2 linked regions of the Azotobacter salinestris genome follow. The protein of the gene in region 1 binds, or shares a complex with, the protein of each later gene. Links are inferred from orthologs where the notes say so. Each region holds a gene or a part of one and is shown on either strand. Other genes may lie near its edges.

Region 1 (3,676 bases):
CGAACGTACATCGGTAGCGTAACCAAACATCTCGCCCAGCGGGACTTCGGCGCGGATGACCTTGCCGGAGACGGTGTCCTCCATACCCTGGATCAGACCACGACGACGATTCAAGTCGCCCATGACATCACCCATGTAGTCCTCCGGAGTAACCACCTCGACCTTCATGATCGGCTCGAGCAGCACCGCACCGCCCTTCTGGGACAGCTGCTTGGTCGCCATGGAGGCCGCAATCTTGAACGCCATTTCATTGGAGTCAACGTCATGGTAGGAGCCATCGAATACGGCGGCTTTCAGACCAAGCAGCGGATAACCCGCAACCACACCGTTCTTCATCTGCTCTTCGATACCCTTCTGGATCGCCGGGATGTATTCCTTCGGAATCACACCACCCACAACCTCGTTAGTGAAGAGCAACCCTTCCTGACCCTCGTCAGCCGGCTCGAAACGAATCCAGCAATGACCGAACTGGCCACGACCACCGGACTGACGCACGAACTTGCCTTCGATCTCGCACTTGTTGCGAATGGTCTCGCGATAAGCCACCTGAGGCTTGCCGATGTTAGCCTCGACACCGAACTCGCGCTTCATGCGATCGACCAGAATGTCCAGATGCAACTCGCCCATACCGGAAATAATGGTCTGTCCACTTTCCTCATCGGTCTTGACGCGGAAAGACGGGTCTTCCTGTGCCAGCTTGCCAAGGGCGATACCCATCTTTTCCTGGTCAGCCTTGGTCTTCGGCTCGACCGCCACGGAGATTACCGGCTCCGGGAAGTCCATACGCTCGAGAATGATCGGCTTCTCGATCGAGCACAGGGTGTCACCAGTTGTGACGTCCTTCATACCAATCAGCGCCGCGATATCACCAGCACGCACTTCCTTGATTTCTTCGCGAGTGTTGGCGTGCATTTGCACCATACGCCCTACACGCTCTTTTTTGCCCTTGACCGAGTTGATAACCGAGTCGCCAGAGCTGAGAACACCCGAGTACACTCGAGCAAACGTCAAGGTACCCACAAACGGGTCGGTAGCGATCTTGAACGCCAGCGCCGAGAACGGCTCGTTATCGTCAGCATGACGCTCGTCGACGATTTCCTCGTTATCGGGATGCACGCCCTTGATTGCAGGGATCTCGGTCGGAGCCGGAAGAAATTCGATAACGGCGTCGAGAACCAGCGGAACACCCTTGTTCTTGAAGGAGGAACCGCATACAGCCGGGACGATCTCACACGCGATGGTGCGCTGACGCAGCCCAGCCTTGATCTCTTCGATCGACAGCTCGCCCCCCTCAAGGTACTTGTTCATCAGCTCTTCGTTGGCCTCGGCAGCAGCCTCCACCATGTTGGAGCGATACTCCTCGGCAAGCCCCTGCAACTCCGCCGGAATCTCTTCCTCGCGGTAGGTCATACCCTGATCATCTTCGTTCCAGTAAATCGCCTTCATCTTGAGAAGATCGATCTGACCCTGGAAGTTCTCTTCCGCGCCGATGGCCAGCTGTACCGGGACCGGAGTGTGGCCCAGACGCTTCTTGATCTGCTCGACGACGCGCAGGAAGTTGGCACCAGCACGGTCCATCTTGTTCACGTAGACGATACGCGGCACGCCGTACTTGTTGGCCTGACGCCATACGGTTTCGGACTGCGGCTCGACACCGGAGGTACCACAGAACACCACCACAGCGCCGTCCAGCACACGCAGTGAGCGCTCCACTTCGATGGTGAAGTCCACGTGACCGGGGGTATCGATGATGTTTACGCGATAGTTGTCGTACTGCTTGGTCGAGCCTTGCCAGAAGGCGGTGGTCGCAGCGGAGGTAATGGTGATACCGCGCTCCTGCTCCTGCACCATCCAGTCCATGGTGGCGGCGCCATCATGCACCTCGCCCATCTTGTGGTTGACGCCTGTGTAGAACAGGATCCGCTCCGTAGTCGTCGTCTTGCCTGCGTCCACATGGGCGCAGATACCGATGTTACGGTAGCGATTGATAGGGGTTGTACGGGCCACAATGAGGTCCTCGTAGATGGAAGCTGAATTCAGAAACGATAGTGCGAGAACGCCTTGTTCGCCTCGGCCATGCGATGCACGTCTTCACGCTTCTTCACAGCAGCGCCCTTGCCCTCGGAGGCGTCAAGCAGCTCACCAGCGAGACGCAGGGCCATAGATTTCTCGCCACGCTTGCGTGCGGAGTCCACCAGCCAGCGCATGGCCAGCGCATTGCGACGCGACGGACGAACCTCGACCGGAACCTGGTAAGTCGCACCACCCACGCGGCGGGACTTCACTTCGACCAGCGGAGCGATGGCGTCGAGTGCTTTTTCGAAGATTTCCAGGGGATCGCTGTTCTTGCGGGATTTGACGGTATCCAGCGCGCCATAAACGATGCGCTCGGCAACCGCCTTCTTGCCGCTTTCCATCACGTGGTTCATGAACTTGGCAAGAATTTGGCTTCCGTACTTCGGATCATCCAGAATCTCACGCTTGGCTGCTACACGACGTCTTGGCATTGATAAGCCCTCAAACGGTCTTCAGGTTAGCTCGGAACGGTAGCCACCAAGGCCACGTCCGACCTTACTCTTATCGACTCAACAAATAGAAAATTGGCGCGCCGAACTACTTCGGACGCTTGGTACCGTATTTGGAACGACCCTGCTTGCGGTCTTTCACGCCGGTGGTATCCAGCGAACCGCGCACGGTGTGGTAACGGACACCCGGAAGGTCCTTGACACGACCGCCACGGATCAGCACTACACTGTGCTCCTGCAGGTTGTGCCCCTCGCCGCCGATATAGGAGGTGACCTCGTAACCGTTGGTCAGGCGCACACGGCAGACCTTACGCAGTGCCGAGTTCGGTTTTTTCGGCGTGGTGGTGTACACCCGGGTGCACACGCCACGGCGCTGGGGGCAGTTCTGCAGCGCAGGCACGTCGCTCTTGTCGACGAGACGCTTGCGCGGCTGACGCACCAGCTGGTTGATAGTTGCCATCTACTAGCTCCACTGTTGTCTTTCGACATAAACAAAATGGCAGAGCGATTCGCCCTGCCAAATTTAGGGTCCGTTAGTCTAAAGAGACTCCCGATCCCAGTCAAGGCAAGGCCCGGCGCAGGGCCGGGCGATGTCTGTCAGTTACCGCTGGTGTTGAGGGCCTCAGTCAAGGCGGCTTCGACCTCCTCCGCACTCACCCGCACCGGCTTCTCGGCATCACGCTTGCGCTTGCGCTCGCTGTGATAGGCCAAGCCGGTACCGGCAGGAATTAGCCGGCCCACCACTACGTTCTCCTTCAGGCCACGCAGGTAGTCACGCTTGCCGGTAACCGCAGCCTCGGTGAGAACGCGGGTAGTCTCCTGGAAGGAGGCGGCGGAAATAAACGACTCGGTCGACAACGACGCCTTGGTGATGCCCAGCAGAATACGCTCGTATTTCGCCGGGAAGCGATCCTCGGTCGCCAACTGCTCGTTTTCCTCGAGGACCTGAGTCAGCTCCACCTGATCGCCCTTGATGAAGCTCGAGTCTCCCGCCTCGCTGACCTCTACCTTGCGCAGCATCTGCCGCAGGATGGTCTCGATGTGCTTGTCGTTGATCTTCACGCCCTGCAGGCGGTACACATCCTGGATCTCGTTGACGATGTACTTGGCCAGCGCGCTGACCCCCAGCAGACGCAGAATGTCGTGCGGAT
Region 2 (3,628 bases), 1.4 Mb from region 1 along the record:
GACTTCGCACCTCGGCATTAAAGCCGATGCCACCCTTCGTCGACCGGTTCTGGATTACCTTCTCCAAACCGGAGAAGGCGCCACCGCAAATAAAGAGAATATTGCGGGTATCCACCTGCAGGAACTCCTGCTGTGGATGCTTACGCCCACCCTGCGGCGGAACGGAGGCCACCGTTCCTTCGATCAGCTTGAGCAGGGCCTGCTGGACGCCTTCTCCCGACACATCTCGCGTAATCGATGGGTTGTCGGATTTGCGCGAAATCTTGTCGATTTCGTCAATATAGACGATGCCCATCTGGGCCTTTTCGACGTCGTAATCGCACTTCTGCAGCAGCTTCTGGATGATGTTCTCGACATCCTCGCCGACATACCCCGCCTCGGTCAGGGTGGTCGCATCAGCAATCGTAAAGGGAACGTTCAACAGACGGGCCAGGGTCTCAGCCAGCAAGGTCTTGCCGGAGCCAGTCGGGCCGATCAACAGGATATTGCTCTTGCCCAGCTCGACATCGTCCTTCTTGTCACGCTGATTCAGGCGCTTGTAGTGGTTGTACACAGCCACAGCCAAGACCTTCTTGGCACGCTCCTGACCAATGACATACTGGTCGAGAATGGTACTGATTTCCTTGGGTGCGGGTAGCTTATGCGCACTACTTTCGGCCTGGGCTTCTTGCACTTCCTCTCGGATAATGTCGTTGCACAGGTCGACGCACTCGTCACAAATAAAGACCGAGGGCCCGGCAATCAGCTTACGCACCTCATGCTGGCTCTTGCCGCAGAAGGAGCAGTAAAGCAGTTTGCCATTGTCCTCGCCGTTACGGGTGTCAGTCATTCGATCAATCCAATCCGGTAGGCTTGCAACACAAGATGAAGGCAAATGCGGGCATTTTCAAGCCCAAGGGCAGCCTCAATTTCAGGCTGCCCCGATATGGGCTCAACCCACCAGCTGACGATGCACGAGTACCTGATCGATGAGGCGATACTTGACCGCTTCCTCACCACTCATGAAATTGTCACGATCCGTGTCACGGGCAATCACATCGATAGGCTGACCCGTGTGATGCGCCAGAATCTTGTTCAAGCGCTCACGAATGGTAAGGATCTCCCGGGCATGGATCTCGATGTCCGAGGCCTGCCCTTGGAACCCCCCCAGAGGCTGGTGAATCATCATCCGCGAATGCGGCAGGCAGTAGCGCTTTCCAGCAGCACCACCAGCTAACAGCAAGGCGCCCATGCTACAGGCCTGACCAATACAAATGGTGGAAACGTCAGGCTTGATAAACTGCATGGTGTCGTAGATGGACATGCCTGCCGTCACGGAGCCACCAGGCGAATTGATGTAGAGATGGATATCCTTGTCTGGATTCTCAGCCTCAAGGAACAACAATTGAGCAACAATCAAGTTCGCCATGTAGTCTTCCACTTGGCCAACCATGAATATCACCCGTTCCTTCAAGAGGCGCGAATAAATATCGTAAGCACGCTCACCGCGCGCGGACTGCTCGATCACCATAGGCACCAAGCCACCAGCGGCCTGGATTTCAGGCATTTGCATGAAATGATTGGTCATGTCCTGATTGCTCCCTAATGGTCAGGTCTTGAAATGCAAATAAGCCAGCACGAAGGCTGGCTTATGGATGTACTCACACGAGGGAAGAATCAGGCAGCTTGCGGAACTTCCGCCGGCTTGACAGCTTCTTCGTAAGAGACCGCTTTGTCGGTTACGTTGGCCTTCTGCAGGACAGTATCTACAACTTGTTCCTCCAGCACAACCGAACGAACCTCACCAAGCTGCTGCTCGTTGCCGTAGTACCACGCAACGACCTGCTCCGGCTCCTGATAGGCAGAGGCAATTTCCTCGATCAGAGCCTTTACCTTCGACTCATCCGGCTTGATCTCGAACTGCTTGACCATCTCCGCAACAATGAGCCCCAGTGCGACACGACGCCTGGCCTGCTCCTGGAACAGATCCGCCGGCAGCTGCTCCGGCTTGATATTGCCGCCGAACTGCTGCACGGCCTGGACCCGCAGGCGATTCACTTCGTTTTCGATCAAGGCCTTGGGCACTTCAATCGGATTGGCGGCCAAGAGGCCATCCATTACCTGGGTCTTCACCTTGGACTTGATTGCCTGGCCCAGCTCGCGCTCCATATTCTTGCCGACCTCGGCACGGAAGGCTTCCAAACTCGGCTCAGCGATACCGAACAAGGCAAAGAAGTCGGCATTCAGTTCGGGCAGCTCGGCTTCGGAGACCGAATTGACGGTTACCGTGAACTCGGCAGCCTTGCCCGCCAGATCCAGATTCTGATAGTCCGCAGGGAAGGTGAGCGACAGAACGCGCTCCTCACCGGCCTTCGCGCCAACCAGCCCCGCCTCGAAGCCCTCGATCATCCGCCCGGAGCCCAACACCAGCAGCGTGCCCTTGGCAGAGCCACCGGCAAAGGCTTCACCATCGATCTTGCCGACGAAATCGATGTTCAGTTGATCGCCATCCTGCGCCTCACGCTCGACCTGCGTATAGCGGGTATTCTGCTTACGCAGAATTTCCAGCATGTTATCGACATCAGATTCTGCAACTTCCGCCTGCAGACGCTCGACTGCAATATCCTCCAGGCCGACAACCTCGAACTCGGGATAAACCTCGAAAGTGGCAACATATTCCAGATCCCTGCCCTTTTCGAAAACCTTCGGCTCAACGGAGGGAGCACCGGCCGGCTTCAGCTTCTGCTCGACCACCGCCTCATAGAAGCTGGCCTGAATCAGATCACCCAAGGCTTCCTGACGAGCAGATTCTTCGTAACGCTGGCGAATCACACTCATTGGCACCTTGCCAGGACGAAAGCCAGGAATCTTGGCGCGACGAGCCGTCTGCTGCAGACGCTTGCTGACTTCGGTCTCGATGCGCTCGGCCGGCACGCCGATCGTCAGGCGGCGCTCAAGAGCGGAGGTGCTTTCAACAGAAACTTGCATGGATATTCCTCGTTGCACAGACGTTAGCCGGCCATTGACGGCCCCAAATCAAGGGCATGCATTCTAGTGGGTCAGATTGCAGAAGTCACCCTACAGAGAGCAGGCGGCATACGGGAGGGAGCAGGGAGATAGGAAATGGTGCGGATGAAGAGACTCGAACTCTTACGCCTTGCGGCGCTGGAACCTACTAAGCCTATCGAAAGTATTGTCATATTGAGAGACAATACCCCCATGAAATGCAAACGAAACTCCGACGGTCGAGCAATCGACCACCATTCCCTTCAGGTCATGCGTCAGCAGGCGATCAAGGCCGTTCGCGAAGGGCAGACCGTCCAAAGCGTGGCGGCCGCCTTCGGCGTCAATATCCGCAGCGTCTTTCGCTGGCTGTCCGACTTCGCCAATGGCGGACAGAACGCCCTGCTCGCCAAGCCGGTTCCCGGACGTCCCCCCAGGATCGGTGCCGAGGAAATGCGCTGGCTGGCACAGGCCGTTCGGGACCACTCGCCGCTGCAATACCGTTTCGAGTTCGGCCTGTGGACCTTGTCGCTGATCGCCGAATTGATCCGCCGCCAGTTCGGCAAGACGCTGTCGCTGTCCGCCGTGAGCCGAGTCATGAAGCTGCTCGGCTTCACCGCGCAGAAACCCTTGCATCGCGCCTGGC

Evidence for each region.
Region 2: the proteins of rpsG (region 1) and tig are in contact, whole or in part, in a crystal structure (PDB 3GTY), measured with the Thermotoga maritima proteins. The link is inferred for Azotobacter salinestris from one-to-one orthologs. Residues at the interface, in WP_004081843.1 of Thermotoga maritima: Lys34, Lys52, Lys55, Glu59, Arg62, Gln63, Glu66, Asn67, Lys69, Val71, Arg95, Ala109, Lys110, Lys111, Gly112, Arg113, Pro114, Glu117, Glu121, Ile124, Ala125, Tyr127, Asn128, Asn129, Thr130, Gly131, Lys135, Asp139, Arg142, Met143; in WP_004081061.1 of Thermotoga maritima: Glu122, Val124, Val129, Leu130, Tyr133, Glu188, Gly259, Ile262, Tyr263, Glu266, Ser270, Glu273, Gln274, Glu277, Arg308, Gln311, Ile312, Ser315, Tyr316, Glu325, Arg329, Arg336, Leu363, Phe366, Trp367, Arg373, Leu377, Arg381, Leu384, Glu387.

What each region holds. Positions count from the first base shown.
Region 1 is NZ_CP045302.1:3,409,970-3,413,645, reverse strand. The notes cover bases 773-3,676. They hold rpsG (30S ribosomal protein S7), read right to left. Parts: upstream 2,508-3,676; coding sequence 2,037-2,507; downstream 773-2,036. Other genes in these bases: rpoC (DNA-directed RNA polymerase subunit beta'), read right to left, coding at 3,123-3,676; rpsL (30S ribosomal protein S12), read right to left, coding at 2,614-2,985; fusA (elongation factor G), read right to left, coding at 773-2,007. Outside these bases: more of fusA, read right to left, coding at 1-772.
Region 2 is NZ_CP045302.1:4,840,280-4,843,907, reverse strand. The notes cover bases 813-3,628. They hold tig (trigger factor), read right to left. Parts: upstream 2,968-3,628; coding sequence 1,657-2,967; downstream 813-1,656. Other genes in these bases: GCU53_RS23020 (IS630 family transposase), read left to right, coding at 3,199-3,628; clpP (ATP-dependent Clp endopeptidase proteolytic subunit ClpP), read right to left, coding at 932-1,552; clpX (ATP-dependent Clp protease ATP-binding subunit ClpX), read right to left, coding at 813-829. Outside these bases: more of clpX, read right to left, coding at 1-812. UniProt on the Bacillus subtilis protein: Involved in protein export. Acts as a chaperone by maintaining the newly synthesized protein in an open conformation. Functions as a peptidyl-prolyl cis-trans isomerase.